DNA from 2 places in the Eubacterium sp. genome. Region 1 is predicted to be linked to the other one. Evidence: a T-box and tRNA genes for the amino acid it is inferred to sense, from the RefSeq annotation. Region 1 holds a T-box; the other holds one or more tRNA genes.
The links. The T-box of region 1 lies ahead of thrS (threonine--tRNA ligase). A T-box ahead of a tRNA ligase gene usually reads a tRNA of that ligase, here a tRNA-Thr.
Positions count from the first base shown of each region.

Region 2: it encodes a tRNA-Thr, which carries the amino acid that the T-box ahead of thrS (threonine--tRNA ligase) is inferred to sense. The anticodon was not compared.

Region 1 covers NZ_DBLZZO010000008.1:10,533-27,158, reverse strand. The annotation lists gene ACZM4J_RS04080 (DUF4340 domain-containing protein) at 1-288, opposite strand, end outside; gene rplT (50S ribosomal protein L20) at 624-980, opposite strand; gene rpmI (50S ribosomal protein L35) at 1,003-1,200, opposite strand; gene infC (translation initiation factor IF-3) at 1,231-1,725, opposite strand; gene ACZM4J_RS04060 (DUF1540 domain-containing protein) at 2,115-2,441, opposite strand; gene thrS (threonine--tRNA ligase) at 2,567-4,531, opposite strand; T-box leader at 4,630-4,828, opposite strand; gene ACZM4J_RS04050 (FKBP-type peptidyl-prolyl cis-trans isomerase) at 5,073-6,257, opposite strand; gene guaB (IMP dehydrogenase) at 6,352-7,806, opposite strand; gene ACZM4J_RS04040 (DUF6106 family protein) at 7,968-8,474, opposite strand; gene ACZM4J_RS04035 (DAK2 domain-containing protein) at 8,487-10,169, opposite strand; gene ACZM4J_RS04030 (Asp23/Gls24 family envelope stress response protein) at 10,198-10,557, opposite strand; gene rpmB (50S ribosomal protein L28) at 10,688-10,873, opposite strand; gene ACZM4J_RS04020 (homocysteine S-methyltransferase family protein) at 10,992-13,412, opposite strand; gene ACZM4J_RS04015 (vitamin B12 dependent-methionine synthase activation domain-containing protein) at 13,460-14,134, opposite strand; gene metF (methylenetetrahydrofolate reductase [NAD(P)H]) at 14,153-15,025, opposite strand; gene ACZM4J_RS04005 (GerW family sporulation protein) at 15,399-15,755, opposite strand; gene ACZM4J_RS04000 (DUF2953 domain-containing protein) at 15,774-16,626, opposite strand, start outside.
Region 2 covers NZ_DBLZZO010000034.1:12-16,637, forward strand. The annotation lists partial or broken gene ACZM4J_RS10780 (ketol-acid reductoisomerase) at 1-126, opposite strand, end outside; gene ilvN (acetolactate synthase small subunit) at 213-695, opposite strand; tRNA gene ACZM4J_RS10790 (tRNA-Thr) at 1,001-1,073, shown strand; gene rlmB (23S rRNA (guanosine(2251)-2'-O)-methyltransferase RlmB) at 1,180-1,920, opposite strand; gene ACZM4J_RS10800 (Mini-ribonuclease 3) at 1,923-2,366, opposite strand; gene cysS (cysteine--tRNA ligase) at 2,396-3,808, opposite strand; gene cysE (serine O-acetyltransferase) at 3,828-4,451, opposite strand; gene ACZM4J_RS10815 (GNAT family N-acetyltransferase) at 4,591-5,601, opposite strand; gene ACZM4J_RS10820 (DUF2156 domain-containing protein) at 5,613-6,524, opposite strand; gene ispF (2-C-methyl-D-erythritol 2,4-cyclodiphosphate synthase) at 6,535-7,020, opposite strand; tRNA gene ACZM4J_RS10830 (tRNA-Met) at 7,185-7,258, opposite strand; tRNA gene ACZM4J_RS10835 (tRNA-Val) at 7,313-7,385, opposite strand; gene ACZM4J_RS10840 (leucine-rich repeat domain-containing protein) at 7,724-8,614, opposite strand; gene ACZM4J_RS10845 (hypothetical protein) at 8,769-9,173, opposite strand; gene ACZM4J_RS10850 (type 2 periplasmic-binding domain-containing protein) at 9,195-9,392, shown strand; gene ACZM4J_RS10855 (Tex family protein) at 9,478-11,613, opposite strand; gene ACZM4J_RS10860 (phosphatase PAP2 family protein) at 11,876-12,598, shown strand; gene ACZM4J_RS10865 (glycosyltransferase family 2 protein) at 12,736-13,749, opposite strand; gene ACZM4J_RS10870 (CPBP family intramembrane glutamic endopeptidase) at 13,751-14,632, opposite strand; gene ACZM4J_RS10875 (HAD-IA family hydrolase) at 14,644-15,291, opposite strand; gene ACZM4J_RS10880 (hypothetical protein) at 15,515-15,847, shown strand; gene ACZM4J_RS10885 (hypothetical protein) at 15,933-16,211, shown strand; gene argS (arginine--tRNA ligase) at 16,342-16,626, opposite strand, start outside.

The DNA of each region.
Region 1 (16,626 bases):
AACCATCACATAATAACGCGTTGAATCATACGGATTGACACTTCCAAAATAAATTTCGTAGTTTTTACCATTTGAATCTGTTACAGTAATGTTATTTGTACTTCCTGTAATTTCTTCGTTCTTTTTGGTAAAGCCATAATACTTTATATCACTGGGACTGCTTATTTTATCAGAAGCATCCATTTCCACTAATTTTGATAGCATTTCAGAGTTTATTGTACTTCTGCTTACATTTACTAATGAATCACTTTCTATGGTCCATTTTCCACCATTATTTGTTAATTTCATGTTTTTCTTTCTTTTTCACATGACTATCCATCAAAAAATATCCACCTACGAAAACTACAAGTAAAACAATTACAACTATAACTTGCCCAGGTTTCATTAGATGTAACAACTCCGGCAAGTAAATTAACAAAAATCGTAATAACAACTACAATTGCTATAAAGCTGCCGCTGAAGCTTCGTTACCGGCGCGTGCCTATTTAGCAACATTTTTCCATTCGTGCGAGTACGCATCCATAGTGGAACGTTTTTTATGTAATAAGAAATTCTGAAGTAATTTCTTATTACACAAAAAAAAAGAAGACCTTTCGGTCTTCTTTTTATAAGAATAATAAAACTTATGCTAATTTTCCTTTAGCTACGTCTACTAATTTTGCAAATCCTTCTGCATCATTAACAGCCATTTCAGCTAACATTTTTCTGTTCATTTCAACTCCAGCAAGCTTAAGTCCATACATGAACTTGCTGTATGAAAGACCATTGATTCTAGCTGCAGCATTGATTCTTGCAATCCATAACTGTCTGAACTGTCTCTTTCTCTGCTTTCTACCTGCGTATGAGCTTGTTAATGCTCTCATAACAGACTGCTTAGCTACTCTGTACTGTTTTGATCTAGCTCCTCTATAACCTTTAGCTAGCTTTAATACTCTATTATGTTTCTTTTTAGCGTTCATTCCGCCTTTAATTCTTGCCATTTCTTCTTCCTCCTACTTCAGATTATAAATAAGGTAAAATCTTCTTCATATTCTTTACATTTGTAGCATCAGTTGTTGTTGCTTTTCTAAGATTTCTCTTTCTCTTAGCTGTCTTCTTTGTTAAGATATGTGATTTGTAAGCTTTATTTCTTTTAAGCTTTCCTGTTCCTGTCTTTTTAAAACGTTTTGCAGCTGCTCTGTTTGTCTTAATTTTTGGCATGATTAATTCCTCCTTAAATATGTTAAAAGCTTAACGCTTTTTTTCTAAAAACATTGTCATGTTTCTGCCTTCAAGTTTTGCCGCCTTGCTTACCTGAGCAATATCCTCAAGCATCTTTGCAAAGTCGTCTAAAACATGTGCACTACTACCTATATGAGCCATTTCTCTTCCTCTAAAGCGTAAAGTTACTTTGACCTTATCACCTTTTGTGATAAATTTTCTAGCATTGTTTGCCTTAGTCTTTAAATCATTCATTTCAACGTTTGGTGAAAGTCTGATTTCCTTAGTTTCAACAACATGCTGTTTCTTCTTTGCTTCTTTTTCTCTCTTCTGTTGCTCATATCTGAACTTTCCATAGTCCATGATCTTGCATACAGGAGGTTTCGCCTTTGGAGCAATTTTGATGAGGTCAAGTTCTGCTTCGTCAGCTAATTTCTGAGCATCTCTGGCAGACATAACTCCCAACTGTTCTCCATCTGTTCCAATTACGCGGACTTCTCTGTCTCTAATCTGTCCGTTGATCATTAACTCGCTAATAGTATTGCACCTCCATAAATAATTCTTTATGATAGCAGACTATCAAAAAAGTGGATAATCTGCACAGACTATCCACTAAATAATTTCAAAATTAATATTAAACCTCGATTCGCCTTTGCGTCTGGGTGAGAGTGGATAACTCTGCTTTCTTTTCTCAACAGACAATATGTTATCATTTATGAATAACATTGTCAACAACTTTTTAAAAAAATTACAACTTTTATGAAAATTCTAACTTTTTAGATATTTCTAATTAATTTACAATTTCCAAAATTTATATTTTTTATTTTACCCAACCTAGATTATAACACATATTTATCAAAAAATTATAGGTAAAACATTATAGAAATAATCTTTTTAAAATATTTCTTTTTAACTTAGCAGGTACATTCAAAACTACAACATTCTGTTTGGCTCTGGTGTGTTGCACCATTTCCATCAATTGTAATTTCCTTTGCGTGACACATACAATTATCATTATAAGTGCAATGTACCGCATCGCATTTTACGTCCATTTTTGTTTCCGGACCGCAGTTACAATGCTCAACTGTATTTGTCATACTGTTAGTTTTTTCTCTAAAATCTTCACAATATGTGGCATCCATAATTGTGGCATCTGTACCTCCAATTTGTATACCATCCTTGCAGCATTTTGAACTTTTGTTAAAATAACAATTTTTAACATCACAATTTAAAACAGTCATAAAAAACCTCCATACTATTTATTTTCGGAAAACCGATTATTAATAGTATGGAGATTTCTTTTACTTCTATTCAAAAAGCCTAAATACTTTTTTTAACAAAAATCTTATTTTTCTATTTTTGTTTATTATTTTTGATTTTCTTTGAACTCTTCTTTTCTAATTTCTTTTGTATCAATTTCCTTGCAAATCTGATTAATGAAATCATCAAGAGGTTTTACACCTTCATCGCCTGCAAATCTGCTTCTTACTGAAACAGTACCGTCTTCTTCCTCCTGCTGTCCAACAACTAACATGTATGGAAGTTTATCAAGACGTGCTTCACGAATCTTGTAACCAATCTTTTCTGAACGTGAATCTACAGTTACATCTACATGTCTTTCCTTTAATGCCTTTGCTACTGACTGAGCATATTCTTCATATTTTTCTGAAATAGGAAGAACTCTTACCTGTTCAGGGCATAACCATGTTGGGAACTTACCTGCATATTTTTCAATTAACCATGCTAAAGTTCTTTCATAACATCCCATAGATGTTCTGTGAATAATGTATGGTCTAACTTTTTCACCGTTCTGATCCACATAGTACATATCAAACTGTTCAGCTAATAAAGCATCCCACTGAATTGTAATCATTGTATCTTCTTTTCCGTATACATTCTTTGCATTAATATCTACCTTAGGTCCATAGAAAGCTGCTTCTCCAACGTCTTCTGTGTAGTTTATACCAAGTTCGTCTAAGATATTTCTAATATCCTGTTCTGTTTCATTCCAAACATCTGCATCACCAATGTATTTTTCCTTGTTTTCAGGATCCCATTTTGACAGATGATATGTTACATCTTCTTCAACACCTAATGTTTCCAAACAATATTTTGCAAGTGCAAGACAACCCTTGAATTCTTCTACCATCTGATCAGGACGAACAATTAAATGTCCTTCTGAAATTGTAAACTGACGTACACGTGTTAATCCGTGCATTTCTCCTGAATCTTCATTTCTAAATAATGTAGATGTTTCACTGTATCTACATGGCAAATCTCTATATGATTTCTGACTTGCTTTATATACATAATACTGGAATGGACATGTCATAGGACGAAGAGCAAGAACTTCTTTGTCATTTTCCTTATCTCCTAACACAAACATTCCATCTGTATAATGATCCCAATGTCCTGAAATCTTGTATAAGTCTGACTTAGCCATAAGTGGAGTCTTTGTTCTCATGTAGCCCCATTCGTTATCTTCTAAGTCTTCAATCCATCTTTGCATTTTCTGAATAATCTTTGTACCCTTTGGAAGTAGCAAAGGTAATCCCTGACCAATAACATCTACAGTTGTAAATAATTCCATTTCACGACCAAGCTTGTTGTGATCTCTGTTCTTCTGGTCTTCTAACATTTCAAGATATTCATTTAAAGCATCTTTGTTGTCAAATGCTGTTCCATAAATTCTCTGAAGTCTTGCATTGTCTGAATTACCTCTCCAGTATGCCATTGATGATGATGTAAGCTTAAATGCCTTAATTGGCTTTGTACTCATAAGATGTGGTCCTGCACAAAGGTCTACAAACTCACCCTGACTATAAAATGAAATTGTTGAATCTTCAGGTAAATCTTTAATTAACTCTACCTTGTATGGTTCATTTCTATCTTCCATATATTTAATTGCATCTTCTCTTGGAAGTGTAAATCTTTCAAGTCTTGCTCCTGACTTGATAATTTTCTTCATTTCTTTTTCGATTTTATCTAAATCTTCTCTTGAAAATGGTTCACTGTCAAAATCATAATAGAAACCATCATCAATTGAAGGTCCAATTGCTAATTTAGCTTCAGGGAAAAGATTTTTAACAGCTTCTGCTAATACATGTGATGCTGTATGTCTATAAGCAGCCTTACCTGCTTCATCTTTAAATGTTAAAATATTTAATGTACAGTCCTTATCAACAGTTGTTCTTAAATCTACAACTTCTCCATCTACTTCTCCTGCACATGCAGCTCTTCCTAATCCTCCTGAAATATCAAAAGCTATATCGTTTACTGTCATTGCTTCTGAATATTCTCTTACTGATCCATCTTTTAATGTAATTTTCATGTTTCCTACTTATGGCCTTGCCATATTTCTCCTTTCTGTTTTGACGTAAAACATAAACATTTTTTTCAAAAAGAAAAGTCCCTGTTTATGTTTCCATAAACAGGGACGTATTATACGCGGTTCCACCCTGATTGCTTTCAAAACAAAAGCCTCTCATTTGGACTATAACGGAGTCACCGGGCTTGATTAGAGCCACTCCAAGGTAGTCTTCAATTATCTTTCTGTAAGATGTTTCCAGCCTAGACATCTCTCTCTGTAACCCTCTAGATAACCTACTGTCCTCTTCAACGTTTTATTCGGTATAAGTATCTTCCTAAGACACTCTCTACTTTTCCCATTATAACATTCAATAATAAGTTGTCAACAAAAGTTTTTATCAATTTTCAAAAATCTTTTTCTTTGTTTTTTCTTTATAGGAAAATCTCTTTCTACGACTTTTTTACATTAATTTTGGCAAGCTTTTACACCTGCCAAAATCAATATATATTACCAATACCCTTTGGATTTTAAGAATTTCCGATGATTTTCATATTACATAAAATTATTTTCTTACTTTATAAGAATATTTAATTTTTGCATTTTTGAAAACGTAATTCTGTGCTTTATCTAATAAAACAACTTCTTTGATTTCCTCTTTAGTATAAAGCTTTTTCATCTCTTCTACACTATCCAAATTTGCATCTGCGTATGAATTTTCGTACTGTTCTTCAATTTCGTCGTTACTAGCAGTTAATTTTAAGTCCTTTACAAGTTGCCACATTAATAATTCAGACTTTAATTCTGTCTTATAATTCTCCTGCATAGTCTTGTCATCTAAACCTTCTCTCTTCTTATATTCATCAAGAGAAAGGCTTTCATATTCAGCCTGAGCTTCTGCATCACCATTCATTGAATCAATTACTTCCTGCTGTAATTTTGATGGAATAGCTTTCAAATTAACTTTTTCCAAAGCCTTCTGCCATAATTCCGGCTTGATAATTTCTTCTTTGATGTATTCCAAAATCCATTCGTTGTATTCTTTTACAGTTGAAATTCCACGTTCTTCGTAATAATTGTCTTTTACCCATTTATCAGTAATTTTGTTTCTTGTCAACTTATTAACTGATGTAATTTTCAACTTAAATACAACTGTTTTACTGCTATAATCTTTATTTGCTAACGAAAAATCATTAACTTCCTTATTATTTTTTACTTCAACAGTAACTGTTTCGCCACTCTTATGACCTGTAAGTTTGTCTGAAAAAGTCTTTGTAAGTCCTTCATTTGAACTTAAAATATTAATATCCTGCTCTTCTCCTGACAAATCATCTACTTTCTTGTTGTCAACATAAGCTACTCTGTTATATTCTACCTGATCAGTTTCTTTTGCAGCTCTATTAACAACTTCATATTCATCTGTATCTTCATATACAGATTCATCCCACATGTCCTGTGTTAATTCATATGTAAGCCCCTTAACATCGCCAACTGAAATGTAATCTTCAGTTTTTATTCCAAGGTCCTTATCCACATCTGACTTTGGTTTCATAACCTTTGCCCAATAAACAACAACTGCAAAAACAATAATAATAACAACAATTATCCCAGGTACCAACAATCTTTTAGATAAAGGTTTCTTTTCTACCTGTTCAGGTTCTACTGCTTTCACTTTTAATATTTTTTTCTTTTCCGTTGTAGTATTTTCGTTATTAACAATTTCATCTTTCTTTTCGTTCTTGTTTTCCACCGTCTTCTCTCCTTTATGCATAATAAGAAAGAATCTTTATAATAAAGATTCTTTCTTATTCTATCACATATTTAAAAAATAATATACGTTTTTATTAACTTTCTGTTGTATAGTTTGGTGCTTCCTTTGTAATATGAATGTCATGTGGATGACTTTCTTTCAATGAAGCTGCTGAAATCTTAACAAACTTACCTGTTTCTTTTAATGTTTCAACATCCTTTGCACCACAATATCCCATACCTGAACGAAGTCCACCCATAAGCTGGAATACTGTATCTTCAATACTTCCCTTATAAGCAACACGGCCTTCAACACCTTCAGGTACAAGTTTCTTTGCATTAGACTGGAAATATCTGTCTTTGCTACCATTTTCCATAGCAGCGATACTTCCCATTCCTCTATATACTTTATATTTACGTCCCTGGAATATTTCAAAATCTCCAGGTGCTTCATCACAACCTGCAAACATTGAACCCATCATACAAACGCTACCACCTGCAGCGATTGCCTTAACAATGTCACCTGAGAACTTAATACCACCATCAGCGATAATTGGAACACCATATTCCTTAGCTGCTTCATAACAATCCATAATTGCTGTAACCTGTGGTACACCGATACCTGCAACTACACGAGTTGTACAAATTGAGCCAGGTCCAATACCAACCTTAACTGCATCAGCTCCTGCTTCAATAAGATCTCTTGTAGCAGCACCTGTTGCAACGTTTCCTGCAATTACCTGTAAATCAGGGAATTCTGATTTAATCATCTTTAATGTTTTGAAAATATTTGCTGAATGACCATGAGCTGAGTCAATTACAACAACGTCAACCTTAGCGTCAACTAAAGCTCTAACTCTATCCATAACGTTTGCAGTGATACCTACAGCAGCCCCACAAAGTAATCTTCCCTGTGCATCTTTTGCTGATAAAGGATACTTAATCTGCTTTTCAATATCCTTAATTGTAATTAAACCAACTAAGTTAAAATCATCATCTACTAATGGTAATTTTTCTTTTCTTGATTTTGCCAAAATTGCCTTTGCTTCTTCAAGAGTTACTCCGGCCTTTGCTGTAATAAGACCTTCTGTTGTCATTGAATCCTTAATAAGCTTTGTTTCATCTGTTTCAAATTTAAGATCACGGTTAGTAATAATACCTACTAACTTCTTTCCTACTACAATTGGAACACCTGAAATTCTGAATTTTGCCATTAAGTCATTTGCATCTTTAAGTGTATGTTCCGGAGATAAATAGAACGGATCAGTGATGACACCGTTTTCAGAACGTTTAACCTTATCTACCTCATCTGCCTGCTGTTCAATAGTCATATTCTTATGAATGATACCAATTCCACCTTGTCTTGCCATTGCAATTGCCATTCTGTGTTCTGTAACTGTGTCCATTCCGGCACTCATCATAGGAATGTTTAATTTGATCTTCTTTGTTAAATGTGTAGATAAATCTACCATATTAGGTGTCACTTCTGAATACTGTGGTACCAAAAGCACATCATCAAATGTAATTCCTTCGCCAATAATTTTACCCACTGATTCTTTCCTCCTTATTCTATCGTATAATTAAATTAAAGCGCAAATTTCTTCACGCTATTTTAACGAAAATAGTAACATAAAAAAGAGACATCGTCAATGACCATATCTCTTTTTCCCGACATTTTTTATTATTTTTTGCACGCATAAAAATTAAATGTTTATACGTTTTTTACAACAATATTAGGTCTGTAGTGATATAGTGCATCAATTACTTTTTCATTAGGTTCAATAACAACTTTAGTTTTTCCATCGTTGTTACTAATAATCATGGCATATACACCTTCACTTTTTCTTCCTGTTGAATAATCTTTTACGATTGCATTCATGGAACCTCTTATAACCTGCTCTGAATTAATTGGTGCAATTACTTCTGCATCCTTAATTTCATAATTTGCAATGTTTTTTCTTTTTCTCTGGCCCATTATCTTATCAACAGAAAATTCTCCATTTACCAAAGAATATTCATATTCAATGCTTGTATAGCACCATAACATGTATTCTCCGTATATAAGCAATATTTCAATTGTAAAAGCAAGAATTCCTAAGTTAAACATAAGCATTAAAAGAAATGCCATTATTAAAACAATAATAGAAAATACTCGCATTAAAACAACAGAAATACCTGTTTTTCTTTTTACAATCTGTTCTACAAAAATCTCGTCCATACTTTGTCCTTTCTATTCTACAGAAACAATGTAGTAATATACAGGCTGACCACCTGGATATACTTCTACTTCCAAGTCAGGAAGTTCTTCTGTTATTTTTGAAGCAAGGACATCAGCATCTTCTTTTGTTATGCCTTCACCAAAGTAAACGCTAACGATTTCAGAATCCTCATCCTGCATTTCCTTAATCATGTCAACTGTTGTTGCCACAATATCATCGCCAACTGCAAGCATTCCTTCATCGCCAATACCCATAATATTGCCTTCTCTAATTTCTTTATCATCAATTACTGTATCTCTTACAGCGTATGTTACTTCGCCTGTCTTAACGTATGACATACTGTCAATCATAGCTTCTTTGTTTTCTTCCGGTGAACAGTCATCTACAAAACCAATCATGGCTGAAATTCCCTGAGGAATTGTCTTTGATGGAATTACAATTAAATTCTTATCTTCAACTAAACTTTCTGCCTGATTTGCTGCAAGAATAATGTTCTTGTTATTTGGAAGAACAAAAATATTTTCTGCATTAACTTCATCTACCGCATTTAAAATATCTTCTGTACTTGGATTCATTGTCTGACCACCTGAAATAATATAGTCAACATTTAATCCCTTAAATATTTCATCTAAACCTTCACCTACTGATACCGCAATAAAACCATATTTTTTCTTAGGTTCATTCTTTTTAGCTTCTGCTTCTTCCTGCTTCTGCTTTTCTGCCATCTTTTCAGCATTCTTAATGAGTCTTTCATGATGTTCTTCTCTCATGTTATCAATCTTCATTCTTGATAATGAACCGTATGTTAAAGCTCTTGTGAAAGCCTCACCCGGCTGATTTGTGTGAACATGAACCTTTACAATCTCATCATCTGCTACAAGAACAATTGAATCTCCAATTGACTCTAAGAAATCCTTAAATAATTTCTCTTCTTTATCATCCATTGGCTTGTCTAAATTAATAATAAATTCAGTACAATATCCAAACTTAATATCTGCTTCGTCCATTGGTAAATCGTCTGTAGATACTGAAGTTGATGAAGCTTTTGATACATTCTCAAGTGTATAATCAACTTCTTTTCCTAAGAAAGCATCATATGCTCCCTGTAAAACAACCATAAGTCCCTGTCCGCCTGAGTCAACCACTCCTGCCTGTTTCAGTACAGGTAGCATTTCAGGTGTCTGACTTAAAACATATTCACCATGTTTTATGATTTCGTCAATTACAACTGTTAAATCGTCGCTTTGACCTAGCATCTCACAAGCTTTGTCTGACATTCCTTTTGCTACAGTTAAAATTGTTCCTTCTTTTGGTTTCATAACAGCCTTATATGCTGTTTCAACCGCTCTTACACATGCCTTTGATAAAATCTCAACGTTAATTTCATCATATTTCTTGATTTCTCTTGTAAAGCCTCTGAAAAGCTGTGATAAAATTACACCTGAGTTTCCTCTTGCTCCTCTAAGAGAACCTGTAGAAATAGCCTTTGCTACTGTTTCCATTGTTGGGTCAGCAATTGCACCAACTTCATTAGCAGCTGACATTATTGTAAGTGTCATGTTAGTTCCGGTGTCTCCATCAGGAACAGGAAATACATTTAATTCATTAATCCATTCTTTCTTTGCTTCAAGATTCTTTGCACCTGCAATAAACATTTTTTGTAGCATCTGTGCGTCAATTACATTAATTTCCAAAACTTTATCCTCCTAAGCATAAGACACATTAGTCAATTGTTCTTACACCTTCAACATAAATATTTACTTTCTTTACAGTCATTCCTGTAAATTCTTCTATTTTATATTTTACACTTGAAATAATATTTTCTGCTATTGTTGCAATATTAACACCATAAGCAACAATAATATGAAAATCTATTGTTATTTCGTTATTTTCATCTATAACAACATTAATTCCTTTTGTAGAGCTGTCTCTCTTTAATAATCTAACAATTCCGTCTTTTACACTAACCATAGCCATACCAACAATGCCAAAACATTCATAAGCTGTTTCACCAGCATACTTTGCAATAACTTCCTGGCTGATTAATATTTGTCCCATGTCAGTATTCATCTTACCCTTCATATGTTATCCTCCTTTACAAGTGTATTTGCATACTTGCTTACACAGTTACAGATATTATACCCTTTTTGGTATAAAAAGACAAGAAAAAAGACACTACCAAATGCAGCGTCTTTTTATCTAATAACATATACTATGCTCTTTCTACTTTTCCTGATTTCAAACAAGATGTGCAAACGTACATTTTCTTTGCTCCGCCTTCAGTCTTAACTTTAACAGACTTTACGTTTGACTTCCACATTTTATTAGACTTTCTATGTGAATGACTCACTGCGTTTCCAAAATGAGCACCCTTACCGCAAATACTACATTTAGCCATAATAGCACCTCCCTTGTATAAATTAAGTCGAACCTTCTTCGACCTGACACAAAGGCTATCTTAACAGACTATTCAAAAAATTGCAAGCACTTTCGCATATTTTTTCTTTAGCTTTTCTTTAGCCAAGCACTTCTTTGGCAATATCGGCGCTCATTTTCGCATCTTTTGCATAATAATCAGCCCCAATTTCCATTGCATAATCTTCTGTTAAAACAGCTCCTCCTACCATTATCTTACAATCAACATTGTTGTGGTGTAATAATTTAATAGTATCTTCCATAGAACCTAATGTAGTTGTCATCAAAGCTGACAGACCAACTAATTTAACATCATTTTCTACGGTAACTTTCAAAACTGCTTCAGGATCCACGTCCCTGCCTAAATCAAGAACATCAAATCCATAGTTTTCTAAAATTACTTTTACGATATTTTTTCCAATATCATGTATATCACCTTTTACGGTGGCAATAACAATCTTTCCTTTGGATTCTGATGCTGCCCCCTTATTTGCCATAAATGTTTTTATTTCCTCAAAACATTCCTTGGCAACATCAGCAGCTAAAATTAACTGTGGCAGGAAAATCTTTCCCTTCTCAAACTTATCACCAATTACATCAAGTGCAGGAATAAGCATTTCATTAATAATTATCATTGAATCCTGAGTTTCAAGATATGTTTTAGTTAATTGTCTGCCTTCACTTTTCATTCCCGTTTCCATTGCATGGAGAATAGCTTTTGCTTCGTCAGACTTCAAGTTATCATTCCCCTGTGAAGCTGCCGCCTGTGGTGTACCACCTGACTTTGCACTGGCAGATGTTTCAGGTTCATGGGTATTTGAATACTCAATAAAATCCATTGAATTTTTATCAATGTTTGCCAGAACTTTATATGACTTAACAGCCCAAACCATAGATGAAACATTCGGATTAATAATTGGCAAATCAAGTCCGCTATGAAGTGCCATTGTTAAGAAATATTTATTTATGATTTCTCTGTTTGGAAGACCAAAGGAAATATTTGATACTCCAAGAACTGTTCTTAACCCTAATTTATTTTTTACAGTGTTAAGGGCTTCAAGAGTTTCAAAGCATGCCTTCTGCTCTGCTGAAACTGTTAAAGTTAAACAGTCGATAATTATATCTTCTTTTGGGATGCCATAAGACATTGCCCTGTTCATTATTTTTTCTGCAATAGCTACTCTGCCTTCTGCACTGTCTGGTATACCATTTTCATCCAATGCAAGTCCAATAACTGCAGCACCGTATTTTGCTACTACAGGTAAAATTGTATCTAAAACTGCATCTTCTCCATTTACAGAGTTAATAATCGGCTTACCATTATAAACTCTAAGTGCAGCTTCAATTACTTCAGGTTTTGTTGAGTCAATCTGTAAAGGCACATCAACGATTCCCTGCAACGCCTTTACGGTTTTTATCATCATTTCCTTTTCATCAATTTCAGGTAAACCTACATTTACATCTAAAATTTCTGCCCCTGCTTCTACCTGTTCTATTGCCTGCCCAAGAATGTAATCCATATCATCTTCTATAAGCGCCTGTTTAAATCTTTTCTTACCTGTTGGATTAATTCTTTCACCTACAATACGAGGCTGGTCCACTATAACTGTCTTTGTTGGAGAACATACTGCAAGGTGCTTCTTTGTATTATTTTCGTTAAAAGCCCCTTCTTTTTCTGCTTCAACAAGCATTGCCTTAACTGCTTTAATATAGTCAGGCTTTGTACCACAACAGCCACCTAAGGTTCTAACACCGTATTTAAGCATTTCTCTGTATATGGATGCGAACTGGTCTGCATCAACATCGTATGTGTTTGTTACAGGATCAGGCAAGCCGGCATTTGCTTTTACAACAATTGGTAAACTTGTCCACTTAGATATTTCCTCAACAATAGGAATTAAGTCTTTTGGTCCTAAAGAACAGTTTACACCCATTGCATCCACACCCAAGCCTTCCAGTGTAAGACACATGGCTGAAACTGAACAACCTGTGAATGTACGTTTATTTTCTTCAAATGTCATTGTTGTAATAACAGGCAGATTAGAATTTTCTTTTGCAGCTAAAACCGCCGCCTTTGTTTCCAATAAGTCAGTCATTGTTTCAATAACAATAATATCTGCATCTTTTGCCGCAACAACTTCTTCTTTGAAAATATCATAAGCCTCTTCAAAAGAAAGATTTCCTGTTGGTTCTAAAAGTTGTCCAATAGGTCCCATATCTAAGGCAACCATTGCATCTGTTCCTTTTGCTGCTTCCTTTGCATTAGCAATGGCAGCATTTATTAACTCATCAACAGTGTAACCTGTATCTTTCATCTTGTAACGGTTGGCACCAAATGTATTAGCATATACAACATCAGCTCCCGCCTCTATATATTGCTTATGAATATCTACAATCCAATCACTTTTTGTTATATTTAAAGTTTCTGGAACAGTTCCTAATTCCATTCCTTTTTGCTGAAGCATTGTTCCCATTGCTCCGTCTAATACAACATAATTTTTGTCAAATAATTTATTGTTCATTTATAGATTATCTCCTGTTTTCACTTGGGTGTTATTTTAATCTTTATTTAACTACAGGTAGTACCCTGTTTTCTAAACTGACATTTATCCTTAAAATTACAGAAATCACAATTCTTTTTGCTTGAAACTTTTAAATTATGTCCCAAACCTATAACACATGTAACAGACTTAGTTGGCGTAAGCATCATGCTACTGTTTACACACACACCGATTCTTTTAGGTGCATCCAATATATCCAAAAACTGTCTCTGCAATTCAAGTGGAAAATCTCCATATCCCAGACCAAATCTCCACGTATGCTCGTATTCTTTAAAATCTTTTAATATAATTTCTTCTGCCTTGTCACATACCTGTTCAATTACTGCAGAAGCCAAACTGTCTGTAACCATTGCCTCTGCCATACTTACAATCTGCTTTTTTCTAATTAAAGAATCCACTCCGCCTGATAAGGTTGCACACATAAAAACCGCCTTTTCGCAGTTTTCTAAATGTTTCTTGATTGAATTGCCCTTTAATTCAAAATTAGTACCTTCTACTATGCCATCAGCAATAGGGAAAACCTTGTATATAAATTTTCCCTTCATGTTTGCTTTTAATTCTTTTGCACATTTTGAAAGCATCTTCTCTGTCTGTTCATCAGGCTTGTTATTTCCATATCCTAAATATCTTAAAGCTTCACCAAAATTAACATTGTCAATTTCAATAATTCTATGACCATTCATTTAACCAACTTGTCCTTTTTATTTATTCTTTACAAGATTAGTCACACTGTCACTAATTCTTTTTGCCACATAAGGATCGTTCATTGTATAAATGTGAACACCGTCCACACCATTGGCAACAAGGTCAACAATCTGGTCAATAGCGTATGATATCCCGGCATCACGCATTGCAACCGGATTATCTCCAAACCTCTGTAAAACCTTAGATAATTTGGCTGGTATGCTGGCGCCACACATTGAAACCATTCTTTCAATCTGTTTTTTATTTGTAACAGGCATAATTCCTGCTTCAACAGGAACATCAATTCCTGCAACTCTTACTTTTTCAATAAAATCATAGAAAACATTGTTATCAAAGAATAACTGAGAAATTAAATGATCTGCACCTGCTTCTACTTTGATTTTTAAATTTTTAATATCTTCTACAATATTTGCTGCTTCCTGATGTGTTTCCGGATAACAGGCACCTGAAACATGAAAGCCCATATTTTTTGACATAATATATTCTGTTAAATCAGATGCGTATTTAAAATCATGTTTTACTTCATAATCAGGATTAGCGTCACCACGTAATGCCAAAATATTCTTAACACCTTTTTCATTTAAGTCATTTAAAATTCTGTCAATATCTGCTTTGGAATTATATAAGCATGATAAATGAGCAATTGTTTCTGTGTTCAATTCATTTTTGATTTTTGCGCATAAATCAACTGTTGTTGCCTTGGCAATTCCTGAGCCGCCGGCACCATATGTTACACTAATAAAATCAGGGTTTAAATCCTTTAATTCTCTTAATGTATTGTACACTGTTTCTACTCCACTTTCTCTCTTAGGTGGGAACACCTCAAAAGAAAACACTGTTTTTTTCTTAAAAATATCTGCTATATTCATCTTATTTTCACTTTCCTTATTTGCATTTTTCTAACTTATCTATTTATATTAGTTTTATTTAATTCCTGCAATTGTATTAGTTCTAATTATATTAATTTTCATATCATACCAATATATTTCAATACATTACTTTTATTAACACATTAATTTTTGCAAAACAAATTAAATCCAACTATTAAACACGTAATAATAATGCATACCGCAAAGAACGTACTCTCTATAAGCATAGAGAAAATCATTCCCACTGCAAACCAAAATAACGCAAATCCAAATAACCTATGCATACAACTCCTGTTTTATCTTCCTGTTTTACTAACAGTATATGCATGTATTATATTTTATTTGCTACTATTCCTTTTATTTAATGTAATCCCTATTCAACTACATCTTCATCATCAATAGTGTCATCTTCTTTGTTTGTAAACTTGTTTACAATATCAGGTACCATGTCAATTATTCTTGCAAAGCCATCCTGATCCTTAACACTTATAAGTTTTGATGAGCCATCCTTTATAACTAAAACAGCACTTGGTGTAATCTTACCGCCAACACCGCCTGTTCCATTATCGCCTTTTGAAAATGTACCTAGTGCCATTCCAAAAGATACATCTGCCATTGGTAAAATTATAGTTTCACCAATTACAATTGGTTCTCCAACCACAGACTTAGTTGTTATAAAATTTTCCATTGCCTTAAGCAAATCTTCTGAATTTTTCTTATTATCAGCCATAATCAAAGCCTCCTTATACTAACCGATTTTTTTAATTATACGGTGAATTTCTTTATTAAAATAAAATCTCAAGCCGTAATAAAGAACAACACCTAACATTATATGTCCACTTAATTTAACATTTCCATTAAATATTTCATTTTGAAAATCCGGTGTGATTTTTATTTTTTTAGGATTCACATTAAAAACCGAATAGCCCATGGCTATATAGCCTAATGTCTTTCCTGTTAAATCAGGACTTTCAAAACCAATTTCGATATTTCCTTTTATTTTTTTAGGGAAAATATGCCTTAATGTTTTTATAATAATTTCTTTTCCAAACTTAAATGCTTTTTTAGTAGTTGGACTGTTTATAAATGCCTTTATGGCTCTTACCTTCGCGCATTTTTCTTTGAATTTGTAATAAATATTCTTTATATTTTTTCTAACACTAAGTATAAAACCTTTTATATCTTTAATTTTTTCTTTCAGAAAATTAAAGATATAGTTTATATTAATGTGCGTTTTTTTTCGTTCTTTATTATCTGATTCTTGTTTTTTCTCAATTAAGCGATTTGTTTCTTCTGTTTTTCCAATATCTTCTGAAATTTTCTGTTCAAATGTTTTTTCAGAATTTGTATTTTCAGAATCATTTTTATTATTACCCTGAGTTTTTTGTTGTTTTAATTCTGTAGTCTCACAACTTTCTAATACTTTTTTGTCAGAAGTATCTTTTAGTGAATCCTGTTTTTGTGAACCCTGTTTCTTCAAATCAGTTTTCTCAGGTTTATATTTTTTATCTTTTTTTTGCTTTTTTTTCAAAAAATCAATTGGCACAAAAAATATTCTAAGTTTTGATACATTACCATCATTGCTGATTACTCCCTTGTAA
Region 2 (16,626 bases), on a different contig from region 1:
TCCTGATTCTTTTAAGTTTAATGCATGTGCATGTCCCTGGCTACCATAACCGATGATTGCAATCTTCTTTCCATCTAATAATGATAAGTTACAATCTTCCTGATAAAAAATTCTTGCTTCTGACATTTCTTTGCCTCCATATGTATATTTTTATTTTATTATAGTTAAACTATAAAATAATCTTTTTTACCTAGCCTATTCCTAAATCGACTTTATTTAACACCTCTTGCTAAACCTGTAATACCTGTTCTTACAAGTTCTAAGATTTCGTAATCTTCTAATAAGCTTAAAAACGCTGATAACTTTGACTGACTACCTGTAATTTCAATCATTACACTTTCTTTTGCTACGTCTACGATGTTAGCTCTGAAAATTTCAGTCATAGCCATAACCTGCTGTCTCTGTTCAGGTGTTGTCTTAATCTTAACTAAAATAAGTTCTCTTGTTACTGAATTAGATGGTTCTAAAACATCAACTCTTTTAACATCTTCTAATTTAGTAATCTGCTTTATAATCTGTTCAAGAATGTCATCATCACCTGTTACAACTATTGTCATTCTTGAATAAAGTGGATTCTCAGTTTCACCAACAGTTAAGCTGTCAATGTTGTATCCTCTTCTGCTAAATAAGCCTGCTATTCTGTTCAATACACCTGATGTATTGTCAACTAATACTGATAAAACTTTCTTGTTCATAATGTATTCCCCTTTTCTCAGTTTCTATCAATTAATACTATCACATATAACATTTTTGTCAATGAAACGTATTTATCATTCCTTGTAAATTTTATCAAAAATTTATCCTATTTACAATATATGAATATAACATTTTTTCTTGACCTTTTTTAATATATTTCATATCTGTTTTATACAGCAAGAAATTTATCCACATTTTCTTATTCCCCCAAAGTGCTCCATTAAGGACGCACACTTGTGCAAAAAGAAAATTATTCTGTTGACTAAAAAATATAAATTTTATATACTAATATTTGTTGTGGCAAGCTGCCTTGGCTCAGTCGGTAGAGCGTCGCCTTGGTAAGGCGGAGGTCGGGGGTTCAAGTCCCCTAGGCAGCTTTATAGCTAAAAAGAGTGCATTAAAACTTAATGCACTCTTTTTGATTTCAGTTATTTATTATTTATACAAGCTACTTTCATAATCATTTGAAAGTAGCTTGTATTTTTATTTCATTCTCTGTCTTACGATTTCATACGCCAAAACTCCTGTTGCCACAGAAGCATTTAATGAATCAATATCTCCGAACATGGGAATTGATGCAATAAAGTCGCATTTTTCTTTTACAAGTCTGCTAACACCTTTTCCTTCGTTTCCAACAACCAAACCTATAGGTCCTTTAAGGTCTAAATCGTACATTGTTGTGCCACCCATATCTGCACACACAAACCATAAACCTTTATCTTTTAACTCTTCTATTGTTTTTGAGATGTTTGTAACCTTGGCAACCGGTGTGTAGCTAACTGCTCCGGCTGATGCTTTAACTGCAGTTGCCGTAAGTCCTGCCGCTCTGTGTTTTGGAATAATTACACCATGGGCACCTGCTAAATTTGCTGTACGGATAATTGCCCCTAAATTATGTGGATCTTCAATATCATCTAAAATAACAACAAATGGTGGTTCCCCTTTATCTTCTGCCTTTTTCAAAATATCATCAACTGTTGCATATTCAAAAGCTGCAATATATGCAATAACTCCCTGATGCTTTCCTGTTTCTGACATTTGATCAAGTCTTTCTTTTTTTACATAATTAATTATCGTATCGTGTTTTTTTGCTTCACGTAAAACAGTGTTCATTGAACCTTCTTTGCAATGTTCCAACACAAACAACTTATCTACTGTTTTCCCGGCTCTGAAAGCTTCAATTACGGCATTTCGTCCCTCTATTACAAATTCCTCGTATCTCAAAATTAACCTCTCTTATTTTCTTCGTTATTCTTAAATCTGCTAACAGCCATTTTTATAAGTTCCATCATTCTGTCTGACTGCTTTGTTAAATATAACCATCCCATTAGTGCCTCAAAACCTGTTGCAACTCTGTAATCAGACATTGATGCATTCTTGGCTCTTGTAATTGCCTTGGCATTTCTTCCACGTTTGTAGATTTTCACTTCTTCTTCTGTTAAATCATCCATAATTAAATGAATCATTTCTGCCTGTGTTTGGGCTTTGACTAGATTAGAAGCTGCCTTATGTATTTTGTTTACCTGACGGTTTGCCTCGTCAACAATTACTGTTCTAATGATGATTTCATATATTCCATCACCTATATAAGCCAAAGTCAAAGGAGAATAATCAGTAATTGTTATCTCCTCTAACTCCATTTTGTTTTTTATTATCTCAAATAAATCCATGTTTTGAATTATCTCCATTTTCGCTAAACTTACTTTTCAATATGGTAAGTTGTTCCTTCACGTGTATCCTTTAAAATAATTCCCTTAGAAGCTAACTCATCTCTAATTGAGTCTGCTGTAGCAAAATCTTTGTTTTTCTTTGCTTCTGCACGCTTAGCAATCATTTCATTAATGTATGTTTCTAATTCGCTGTCAATATTTTCTTCTTTCTTTTCTTCAATAGCACCCTTTGTAAGGTCTAATGAAAGAACTTTGTCAAAATCATTTATAATAGCTAATTTTGTTGCCTCATTAGTATCTTCTTTTAATACATCATATACTAATGTAATACCTGAAGCTGTATTTAAATCATTTCCAACAACATCAATGAACTTTTCTTTGTATTCCTTTACTAATTCCTGATTTATTTCGCCATCATTTGTAAGCTTGCCAATACGGTTTCTTAACTTCTTATAGCCGGCAGCTACAGAATCAAGTACCTGGTAACTAAACTGAAGTGGTTTTCTATAATGAGACTGTAAACAGAACATTCTGTACACAACAGGATCATAACCTTTACTTTCTAATAATGAAACTGTAAGGAAATCTCCCTTTGACTTACTCATCTTACCACTCTTATCATTTAAATGATGTACATGGAACCAGTAATTGCACCATTTATGACCTAAAAATGACTCACTCTGTGCAATTTCGTTTGTATGATGTGGGAAAATATTATCAATTCCACCACAATGTAAATCTAAATGTTCTCCTAAATGTTTAATACTAATGCAAGAACATTCAATATGCCATCCAGGGTAACCAACACCCCAAGGACTATCCCATTTTAACTCTTGATTATCAAACTTTGATTTTGTAAACCATAATACAAAGTCTGTTTTATTTTTCTTGTTTTCGTCTTCATCTACATCATCTCTTACACCAACCATAAGTTCATCTTCATCATGACTTGTTAATGTGTAGTATTCTTTAAGCTTTGATGTATCAAAATATACATTACCACCTGCTACATACGCATAATCTTTTTCAAGAAGAACCTTAATCATATTAATAAATTCATCAATACAATTTGTTGCAGGTTCAACTACGTCAGGAGTTTTAATATTTAATTTTTTGCAATCTGAGAAAAATGCATCTGTATAGAATTTGGCAATTTCCATAACTGTCTTATGTTCTCTTTTTGCACCCTTTAACATTTTATCTTCGCCAGTATCAGCATCACTTGATAAATGGCCAACGTCAGTAATATTCATAACTCTCTTTACGTTGTAACCTTCATAACGCAACTCTTTTTCAAGTACATCTTCCATAATATAGCTACGAAGATTTCCAATATGCGCATAATGATAAACTGTAGGTCCACATGTATACATGCCAACCTGTTCTTCTGATATAGGTTTAAAAACTTCTTTTTTCTTTGTTAAAGTATTGTAAATTTTCATATTATCTCCTTTATGTAGACTATTTGTTTTTTAACTTTTCTATTTCATCGTTTAATCTCTTTAATTCATTTTGTACAGGATGTGGAATGTGTACCTGATCTAAATCATTGTGCTGAACCGGAACATTATCCTGTTTTACCACAATACCCGGCACCCCCACAACTGTACAGTTTGGTGGTACTTCCTCCAATACAACAGAGCCTGCTGCAACTTTTGAGTTGTCACCTATTGTAAACGAACCAAGAACTTTCGCTCCCGATCCAATCATAACGTTATTGCCTATAGTGGGATGACGTTTTCCTTTTTCTTTGCCGGTACCTCCAAGGGTAACTCCCTGATATAAAGTAACATTTTCTCCAATTATTGCAGTTTCACCAATAACCACGCCATGACCATGATCAATAAATAAACCTTTACCAATCTGGGCTGCCGGATGAATTTCTATACCTGTCTTTCTGGCTGTTCTTTGTGATATGCGTCTTGCTCTAAAAACTTTTCCTTTTAAATATAGCTTATGAGCTTTTCTATAATTATAAATTGCCCAAAAACTTGGATATAATATTGCCTCAATATCTTTTTTTATTGCAGGATCTCTATCCTTTATTACTTCTACTTCTTCTTTGTAAAATTTTAAAAATCCCATTTTAATCTCCAAACTAAATTCGTCTAATTACTATATATGCATTATATTTTTAATTTAATATCTTATCAGTCAAATACTTAATTAATTATGACACTACAATTCTTTATAATACCACAATTTCTAAAGTATACCACTTTTCTTAAACATAATCGTTTATGAAAAAGCTGTCTTTTTTACAAACCGTTGGAAAATTTGGTATTTTTTTATAGCCAAATATGTGTGCTGTAAGTTCTCCAATACTAACATCAAAATCTACATCTTCCTGATTTTCGATTTTGTCCAGCTTAACACTTCCATGATGGAAATTCATCTTAAAGCATCCATTATTTTCGTTTAAAATCGGATCTGTAATCCTTATTGTTCTTTCTTTAAAATCCTTAAAAGATAACAACCTCAATGTTTTTCTAATATTAATAAGTCTTGCCATTGCGTATGGTTTTCTAACATCACTTTGCCAACTAAGAGTCTGCAAACTGCTGTCTAACACTTCTTCTAATATTTCACCATCTATAAATATTCTGTACCCAACAATTACTTTCTTTTGGATAAACAACTCTATTTCGCCATTTTCAACTTCAACTAACTCAAGCATTTGCTTAAAATAGTCTAAATCTTTTGATAAAGCAATGCGATGGTTACTGTCCATTGCCTGCTGTGCAAAAATTGATAGCTTTACTAAATCTGACTTTTCGGCTTTTCTTCTAATAACAGAATGGCTTGGCTTTCTTCTATGCTCTTTCTCCATCATTTCCCGCTTGTCCATAACAAATTCGAAACCGAATTTTCTATATATTTCTGCATTTTCAGGACTTGATGGAATTAAATATGTAAAAACATCCATATTTAAAAACATACTTGAAATAACGTCCTGAAATATTTCTTTTATATATCCTTTTTTTCTATATTTTTCCCATGTAGCAACTGCATAAATGTAAGTTACATTTGTTTTCAGGTTTCCTACAACTGCATCTTTTGGAATCAAATGAATAGCAGATACAATTTCACCATCCTTTTCATTAACCACTACCTCGTTTTCACGAATTCGTTTGTCAAAGTAGTAATCAACAAACTCTTTTGTATCTTCTTCAAAACAATGCTCATACAAATCTCTTATTTTTGTTTTTTCATTATTCTCAAGTAATCTTACCATAACCACTCTCTCTACTTCTGAATTATTGTGTATTTCTCTACCATATAAATAGGATTATATGATAATTTGGATTTTCTAAGTCCCTCAATTCCCATGTCGTCTTCTCTGTTTTCTTTTCCTGCCAGTGGAAATGCTTCAATTAAAAACTGGCTACAAATATACTGATAAAGTCCTCTTATTTCCGGATTTGCCTTTTCTACCGGCAGATAAACCATATCTTCCTGTTCATAATAATTTCCTATGCAGAAAGACTCTAATTTGCCATCTACATACACACCGCCAATTTTGTAATCAAAAACTTCTTCATTATCCAAAATATATTTGATTCCTTTTGCTTCACTGTCTATAAACTCATGTTCTTCAGCATGACTTTTTGTTTCTTTCCATTTTTCCAAATATTCTAAAATTTCTTTTTCATTTTCTTTACCTAGAATCTTAAATGAGTATCGACCTTCATATTCTTTCTTAAAGGCATTTAGATGATTTTTCTTCTTGTGGTATTTTTTGCCACTGAAAGTTCTTAGTTTTTCAGCATCATATACATAATCGTAGTATGTTCTGTCAGGTATTACTATATATTCATCTTCCGGCAAATCTAAAGTTTCAAGAGCCTTCTTATCAACAAGGTACATTGTTAGTTTCTTCTTTAATACATTGTTGAAATAGTCCTGTGTTTCAAGGAAACATTCTTTCAAGTCTTCTTCCCTGCAACAAGGCACTGATGAATAGTATTGATTATCTTCACTCTTTGCCACCCACATTAATCCATGTTCATTTGTAAAATACCATGTTGGATAACAATTCTCCCAAAGGAACAAATCAAGTATATTACTGTCTGCCGTCTCCGGTCTTCTTAAATTGTAATATTCATTTATTTGGTTGTAGTCCTCTATTTTTATTTCGTGTAATTGATAATCTTTCATATTTTGCCTTCTATCTGTTATGTATATTCTCCTCTAACAATACAATAGCCTGTGATGAAATTCCAAGTCCTTCCCCTGTAAAACCTAACCCTTCTTCTGTTGTTGCTTTTATGCACACCTGATTCACATTAATATTTAATACATCTGCCACATTTTTCACCATCTGTTCCCTGTAGGGAGCAAGTTTCGGTTTCTGGCATATAATTGTTGCATCAATATTTCCTATTACATAATTATTTTCTTCTAATAATTTTCCTACATGCTTCAATAATTTAATACTTGAAATATCCTTATACTGCGGATCAGTATCAGGGAAATGTTTTCCTATATCACCTAATGCTGCTGCACCAAGTAAAGCGTCCATAATTGCATGAACAACAACATCTGCATCTGAATGTCCAAGAAGTCCGTACTCGTATGGAATCTCCACTCCGCCTAATATTAATTTTCTGTTTTCTACTAATTTATGGACATCATATCCCATCCCTATTCTCATAGTATTCTCCTATTAAATTATATTTTTCCGCAAAGATGCTTTTATTATACCACACTTTTTAATAAAATCATTATATTATGTACAAAAATGAAAAAAGTTATCTAAGCCCTTAGTTTTGGTAAAAAAAAACCTAAAACAAAAAATATTTTAGGGCAATAAAAAAGTAGCGAGAGGGGGATTCGAACCCTCGACACCACGGGTATGAACCGTGTGCTCTAGCCAACTGAGCTATCTCGCCACAATGAATAACACATAAGTGTTAATTATTAAATTGTCATTTGAAAACTATAAATGGGACCTACAGGGCTCGAACCTGTGACCCCCTGCTTGTAAGGCAGATGCTCTCCCAGCTGAGCTAAGATCCCATTGCTTTCAAACTGCTTTATTAATATATACTTTTGAGCGAAAATTGTCAAGCACTTTTTTTATTTTTTTAATATTTTTTATTTTGGCCATTTTGCATATCTAAATTCCACTCTATTATTCCTTTGCTATAGAACCAAATCTCATAGACATATCTGTAGCTTTTATAGCATAAATCAACCAATGTACGCCTATACAGCAACTATTTTATTTTGGTTCCAAGTGTATGTACAATTAAAAATTTATTCAATAGAATTTTCAGACTTATTTTCCATCACATAAGAAAGCATCGAAAACAAAGTTTTTCATAACCTTATCTTCGATGCTTTTTCTCTTAATTCTACAATTTTAATTTTGTACAACCTTTAAATGCATTCTTTTCAATTATTTTCACAGATTTTGGAATATTAATATCTGTTAAATTTTTACAACCATAAAATTGCTTGTCTACAATCTTTTCAGTTCCTTCAGCTAAGACAACTTTTTTTAATTTTTTGCAATTACGAAAACTAATATTATCTCTCTTCTGTGTTGTTTTAAACACTACAGTTTTGAGCTTTTTCATATTAGTAAATGCCTTCATATCATCATAGCCACCGTCGTAAGCATCACCTTTGATTATTAATTTTTCCAAATAACAATTATCCTTAAATGCGTAACTTGCAATAACTTTTACTGTTTTTGGAATGGTAAACACTTTGTTCCCACTATACTTTCTTGGGTAACAAATTAACTCCGTCTTCTTACTGTTAAATAATGCTCCCTTGTACACTTTAAAAGATTTATTGCCTTTTTCAACTTTTATTGATTTCAAACCTGACAATCCGGCAAAAGCATAATCACCTATATATTTGCATTTTTTAGGAATTTTAATGCTCTTTACTTTAGGACACTTTCTAAAAGCTCCTTTTTCTATTGTTGTTAAACCTTTTGAAAAAACTACTTCTTTCAGATTCTTCAACGTATCAAAACTACCATCGTAAATACTGTCTACCTTATCTGATAAAACGATTTTTTTGATTTTCTTATTATTCTTAAAAGCTCCGTTTATAATAGTTACTTTTTTAGGAACATATACTGTAGTATCTCTTCCCTTATATTCTGTCAGTATGTACTCCTGCCCACTCTTTTTAATAACAAAATCTGATGCTGCTTGTACTTTTGTATTACTACTTACACAAAACATAATTGCAGCAATTAAAAATAAATACTTTAATGTTCTTTTTTTCATAAACACTTCCTCCGCGTATAATATTTTATTGGGGATTTGGGAAATACTTTTCATACTTATTTTAGAAATTTAGAATTTTCTTGAAAATATAATTTAAGTCTTTCACCCCCTTCAACATGGAATATTGTACCATTTTTTATCCCTTATGTAAATTTTATCTTTTAATTCTTGCAGGTTTTGACCATTTGCTTGCACCTACTGCTTTTACTCTTACATATAATTTCTTTTTATTTTTAATTTTCTTACTTGAAAGAGTAGCTTTTGTCTTTCTGACAACCTTCTTATATAGTACCTTTTTGAACTTTTTGCTTGTTGACACTTGTACTACATACTTCTTAGCTCCTGTTACTTTCCTAAATGTTAATTTAATTTTCTTTGAAGCTAATTTTTTCTTGCTCTTTTTAGTTATCTTTGTTTTCTTAAGTGCTTTTTTAGCAGTTGTACTAGCATTTGTATTGTTGCCTGTTGTTACATTTTCAGTTGTTTCCGGCACATCATCTTTTTTTGTTGTAGTAAAACTTATGGTGATTTTACTCCTAATGTTGTTTTTGAAACCCATGATTACGCGGCTCTTAGATATATGATTGAAAAGGATAAGGGGATTGGGCTTCTGCCTGAAAAGTTTTTTAACCTGCAACATTCAGATAAAGTTACAATAGTTCCACTTAAAGAAAAAGTATCCCGTTCTCTTGCCATCGCCTGGGATAAGGATAAATTACTTACAGAGGATGAACAGAACTTTCTTGAATATACAAAAAAATGGTTTGACTCCTTATAGGAAGCAAACCATTTTTCTACTATAATCTTACATCAAACTGTAATCTTACATTAAGCAGCATCTTACATCAAACTGCAATCTTACATTATAATTTCATAGTAAGCTGAATACGCTTTCTTTGCTTATCAACACTTAATACTTTCACATTTATAACATCTCCAACAGATACCACATCTAATGGATGTTTTATAAACTTATCACTCATTTCTGAAATATGAACAAGACCGTCCTGATGAACACCAATATCAACAAAAGCCCCAAAATCAATTACATTTCTTACAGTTCCTTTAAGTTCCATGCCTTCTTTTAAATCATCAAAATCTAAAACATCACTTTTAAGGATTGGCTTAGGCATTTCTTCTCTTGGATCTCTACCCGGCTTTTCCATTTCAGCAATCATATCTTTTAAGGTTATTTCGTCCGTATCAATTTCTTCTACCACAGCTTTAATGTCTTTTACATCTTTTGCAATTTTAACATTTCCTGATAGCAAATCATCTGTTGTGTAACCAAATTTCTTTAAAAGCTTTTTAGCTGCTGTATAACTTTCAGGATGAACACTTGTATAATCCAAAGGTTCTTTACCATTTCTGATTCTAAGGAAACCTGCACACTGTTCAAAAGCCTTTGGACCTAATTTAGCAACTTTTAATAGCTGCTTTCTTGTTGTAAACTGACCGTTTTCCTCTCTATATGCAACAATATTTTTTGCAAGGGTTTTACTTATTCCTGAAACATATTCAAGAAGAGATGCTGAAGCTGTATTTAAATCAACGCCTACATTATTAACACAATCTTCCACAACATTTCCAAGTACATTTTCCAGTTTCTTTTGATTCATGTCATGCTGATATTGTCCTACGCCAATTGCCTTTGGTTCAATTTTTACAAGTTCTGCTAATGGATCCTGTAATCTTCTTGCCATTGAAGTTGCACTTCTTTGTCCCACATCAAAATTAGGAAATTCTTCTGTTGCTAGTTTGCTTGCAGAATAAACAGAAGCTCCTGCTTCATTTACTATTACATACTCTAATTTTGTAGGGCATCTCTTAATTATTTCACATACAACTGCTTCTGATTCTCTTGAAGCTGTACCATTTCCCAATGATATAAGGCTAACATTGTATTTCTTAACAAGATCTAAAACAATCTTAATTGACTCTTCAACCTTATTTTGTGGTGCTGTTGGAAAAATCACTTTGGTGTATAATACTTTGCCTGTCTCATCTACAATTGCCAGCTTACAGCCTGTTCTAAAAGCAGGATCCCAGCCTAATACTGTTTTTCCTGCAATTGGTGGTTGCATAAGAAGCTGTTTTAAGTTCTGGCCGAATACTGAAATTGCTCCGTCCTCTGCCTTTTCTGTTAAAGAGTTTCTTATTTCTCTTTCAATGGCTGGCTTTATTAATCTTGTAAAACCATCTTCAATTGCTTCTTTTAAAACGTCTGAAAAAGGACTTTGGCCTACAATTATGGATTTTTCCAAAACTCTAATAATATTTTCATCAGGCATTTCTATTTTTACATTAAGTACCTTTTCTTTTTCGCCACGATTAATTGCTAATATTCTATGACCTGGAATTTTATCAATAGCTTCACTATAGGCATAGTAATTTTCATAAGGTGTCTGTTCCTCTTCATTCTTTGCCTTAGATGTTATATTTCCATGCTTAATTACCGTATGTCTTATGGCATTTCTATATTCTGCGTCATCTGACACAGCTTCTGCAATAATGTCTTTTGCACCATTTATGGCATCTACTACTGTTTCCACACCTAATTCTTCATTAATATAATTCTTCGCTTCTTCCTCCGGTGTCTTCTCACTCTTTTGAAGAAGAAAAATATTTGCAAGTGGCTCTAAACCTTTTGCCTTAGCTTCTGTTGCTTTTGTTTTTCGTTTTGGTCTGTATGGTCTGTAAATATCGTCCACTGCAACAATAGTCTTAGCCTCTTTTATCTGCTTCATTAATTCATCAGTCATTTTGCCCTGTTCTTCAATAGAAGCAATAACTGTCTCTTTTTTCTCTTCTAAATTACGTAAATATTTTAGTCTTTCATCTAAGTCTCTTAACTGTTCGTCATTTAACTCTCCCGTTACGGGTTTTCTGTATCTGGCAATAAAAGGAATTGTATTTCCCTCATCTATTAACTTTACTGCTGCTTCTACCTGCCAAACTTTTACCTGTAATTCTTCTGCAATAATTTCATTAATGTTCATTTTTCCTACCTTCTTTAATTACTCTCTAATATTCTTATATAAATAACTCTAATATTTTTATATTTAATAAGTCTTTATTTTTCATTTTCACAATGTTATACTTTTTTAGGACCATAACTATTCTATCAAATTTTTATAAATTTGTGTGCATTTTGTAATAGTTTTTTAATATAATGTGTCTATTATACTACTTGTGATTACGAGTTTCATTTCTCGTAAATCATTAGTTCAAAATAAATAAACAATTAGATGAAGGTGACTTATGAGCAAAATATCCAATGAGCTTCGTAAGTACAAACACGCATGGCCCTTACTATATGTTTTCATATATATGCCATGGTTCATTCTTTTAGAAAAATATATACCGGCAGATTTTCCGGGACTTCATATTATGCATTGTCCTTTGGATGATATTATTCCATTTTGCGAATGGTTTGTAATTCCATATTTATTGTGGTTTTTATATATACCTGCTATATTTGTTTTTCTTTTTTATCATTCAAAAAATGAATTTTATCGTATTTGTGCCTATGAGTTTACAGGAATGACTATTGCTTTACTGGTATGTACATTCTATCCTAACGGTTTAGAACTTCGACTTTCTAATATCGGTAGGGAAAACATACTTATTGACTTAGTCCATTTCCTATACAATAACGATACACCAACAAATGTTTTTCCTAGTCTTCACGTATACGTGACTATTAGCGCACACATTTGTTTAGTAAAAAGTCCACACATGCAGGGCTTAAATTCAAGAAAACATATTAAAGTAATATCGCTTATATTAGCTATTTTGATATGTATGTCAACATTGTTTTTAAAACAACATTCTGTTTTAGATGTTTTAGCAGGAACCGCCTTAGCTTTTATACTGTACTTTATAGTATTTAAATGGTGGTTTAGAAATACAGAATTTCCTGCTCCAAAAATTAAAGATCCTAAACAACATCAGGTTCTTTATTTTTTAAACAAAAGAAAATAATTACAATTCTTAGATTATAATACTTATAATTGTTTTATTTTTATAAAAAAATAATTTAGTTTCTAATATAAAAAGCTAAATCTCATTAATGTTTGGTTTACATTCCTTTTCATTAATGAGACTTAGCTTTTTTCATTTTAGTTAAATCCAAATATTTTTTGAGCTAATGCATAGCCTATTACAGAACATTTTCTTCCAACTTTACCAGGTAGATTCATTGTTCTACCAAGAAGTGACTTTCTAACCTTTTGATATAACACAGGATTACTTTCTAAAACATCCTGCCATAATTTTTCTTTGTCTTTTAATCTTTGTTCTGAACCTTCCAATATAGAAAGAATTGATGAGACACACATCATCATATCAAAGTAATGAACCATGGCATTATCTGTGTGTTTATTTTCTATAACAGTATTGTTGTATACATCTAACATTATACGTGTGACTCTATACTGTTGATCCAATCTCTTAATCATAATTGATTCATTTACCGACTGATCATCTCTTCCTATAAAGTATTTGTATAAACATACATCTAAGTAATAAATGTTCTTTACATATGGTAATGGCTGGAACACATAAATATTATCCACATAAAATGTGTGTTTTGGAAGCTGCATCTTACATTCTCTTAATACTTTTGTTCTATATATAACCGAGTGCATTAATAAATACTGTGATGTGCCAAAATGTAATTCATCCCAACCAAACATTCTTCCTACAGGCATTGCGCTTTTGTATTTCATAATTTTCTTATGCTTTGCTCCCTGCTTATCATACATAAAGTTAGAAATCAGCATGTCAAGTCCTGCATCTTTTGAAACCATGTCCTCTAATAAATCAAGGACTTTCTGTAAAGCATTTTTCCCAAGACAGTCATCACTATCAAGAACTTTAAAGTAAAGACCTGTAGCATTTTTGATACCTGTATTTACAGCTTCACCATGACCACCATTCTCCTGATGAACAACTTTTACAATATCAGGAAATTTCTTCTGATATTTGTTCGCAATCTCTAATGTATTATCAGATGAACCATCATCAACCACTACAACTTCCACTCTGTCACCGCCGCTAATTGCACTTCTTATACTCTTGTCCATATATTCACTTGAATTGTAGCATGGAATAGCTACTGTTAATAATTTCATTTTATACCTCCTTAGGTTTAACTAATTTGTTTATTATAACACCAATAACCAATGATGCCAAAGCAAAAACAATCATCACTGTAAATAAGCCATAAATAAGTTCGCTATTAGATATTGTTTCTGTTGTTTCACTTCCTGTGGCCGCTGCCTCAGACATTGCCGAAACTAACACTGATGTAATATTTGCTCCCATATGAAATAATATTGGAGCAACAATTGACTTATACTTTTCATATAACCAAACAGCAAGCAAGCCTATAATAATAGTATATGGTGCCTGTATCCAGTTTCCATGAAATACCCCAAATAATACTGCCGATAAAATTGCAGCTATTGTAACATTAGATAAGACTTTTAATCTTTTATAAATCAGCCCTCTAAAAATCATTTCCTCTACAATAGGTGCAATGAAGCCTGCTGTAACAAGCTGAGATATAAATGAGCTTGAATTAATGGCAGTCTGTGTACTTGAATAACTGTCAATCATAAACTGTGGCATAAACATTTGTAATATTGACACAAGCATACTTGCCCACCACATACAAAACGCTCCAAACGGCAGTATCAATAAATATTTCCATTTTTTTACTGATTCATATCTTTTAAAATCACCTGTTCTCTTATCTGCGTCTATATCAAGTTTCATCATCAGTCCCATAATCGGAATTGTTCCAAGTGCAGAAATACCTGTAAGTAACATAGCATAGCTATTTGTAATTTCTGTTAAATATTGTTGAAGTTTTGATGATGACATGCCATGGAAAATACCATACGCTGTAATTCCACCCTGAATAATAACTATTACTGCTATTTGTATACATAAATAAATTAACATTGGAGTTACTATACCCCAAAGTTTTCTTCCTAAAGTTCTTTCTTTCAAAACATACTCCTTTAAACTAAATCCAACAAATCAATAGGCGTATTTGCTATTGCCTTTGCGCCTTTCTCTTTCATTTCTTCTACAACTCCATATCCATATGAAACACCTATTGAATCTATTTCAACTGAATTTGCACCTTCAATGTCAAAAATAGTATCTCCAATCATAACCATTTCATTTTTATCTACAGAATTAATTTCATTAAGTAAAGCTAGCAATACATCGTTCTTATTATGTATAGGACCATTTAAATCTGCTCCCTTTACATAATCAAAATATTGCTCAATATGTAAATATTTAATAACTTCCTTCGCCATGCCTAATGGTTTTGATGTTGCCAAAGCAATGATTTTACCTTTTTCTTTCAAAGATATAAGTAACTGCTCCACCTTTTCATACAGGCTTGTTTCATATATTCCTATAGGTGTATATCTTTCTCTATAAAATTCAACACCCTGCTTTGCCTGTTCTTCTGAACAACCATAAGTTTTCATTAATTCATCTTTAAGAGGCGGCCCCACAAAATGTTTTAATTTTTCCAAATCCTCTTCTATAATATTTAGTTTTTTCAAAGCATACTGAACACACTTTGTTATTCCAATACCGGAATCGCTAAGGGTTCCATCTAAATCAAAAATTATAACCTTGTACTCTTTCATAGATTTCCTCTTTTACGCAATTTTCAAACTATTATAACACAAACCCACTTGTTTTACATCCGTTTTTGCTTTATAATTTAATAGTGTTTTGGTTTCGGAAAATGAAAACGATTTTGATTGTATTCATTATATTTAAACCAAAGATAAGACAGAATTGATTATCGCTTACATCCAGTGATTTTTCTGAATTATCTAATATTAAATTTTTGAGAGGTACATAAAAATGAGTCAAGAAAAAGTAGACAAGTACAAACAGGAAAAGTACAACAGAAAACATGCCACAAAGAAAAGAAACATGAAGAAAATCGCAGCTTATGTTGTAACTACATTAGTGGCAATTATTTTTATAGGATACATGGGTTATTCAATTGCAGTTACAACAGGTCTTTATACACCTGCAACAACTACATCACACACTGAATTATCTAAGAGCCAGCTTGAAAGCATTAGAAACGCTCTTGTTCAGAAGGGTGATTCAAATGTAAAGGGAACAACTAACAGCAGTGCTACACAGACTACTACTGCAGCAACTACAGAACAGACTACTACTAAATAAACAGCTAGTAGATAACTATTAAACAGTTTATAAAGACCGGATAGTTAATAAGCTATCCGGTCTTTATCATAAAAGGAACAAAAAAATGAAAAACAAAAAAATCTACAAAATAATAATACCCATTTTCATTGCTATTATTTTAATCATTATAATATTATTCAAACTATTTACATCTTATTTTTTTACACTCTATTTAAATTGGGGAGTAAAAATTCCATTAAGTATAGATTATTCTATAACCTACGAAAAAGATTCAGGCAAAAGTTTTCATGGTGACGGTGTATTTTATGATATTCTATCCTATGAAAACGAAAAAAGCATATCAGATTTTCTCAACTGGACAACAAAGGCACCACTTAGCTAAAACAACTAAGTGATGCCTTTTTTAAGAAACACCGTTTCTTAGAAATAAATCCTGTTGGATAATAAGGTTATAAATATAACCATAAAAAATATTAAAAATATAAAATTTATGAAAAAGTAATGTATAAACATTACATTTTCTCTGGTGCTGAGAAACCAAGTAAATCAATACCTGTCTCTAATACTTTCTTTGCCATGTTAATTAATGCAATATAGCCTTCTTTCTTCTTTTCATCTGCTTCAGAAAGAATCTTTGTTCCATGATAAAATCTGTTAAATGCATTTGATAAATCATAAATATATGAACAAATCTTGTGTGGGGCTAATTCCTTAGCTGCATTTTCAATTACTTCATTCGCCTTGGCAATTTCAAGCATTAACTGTAACTGTTCATCATTATCTGTATCAATAATAGA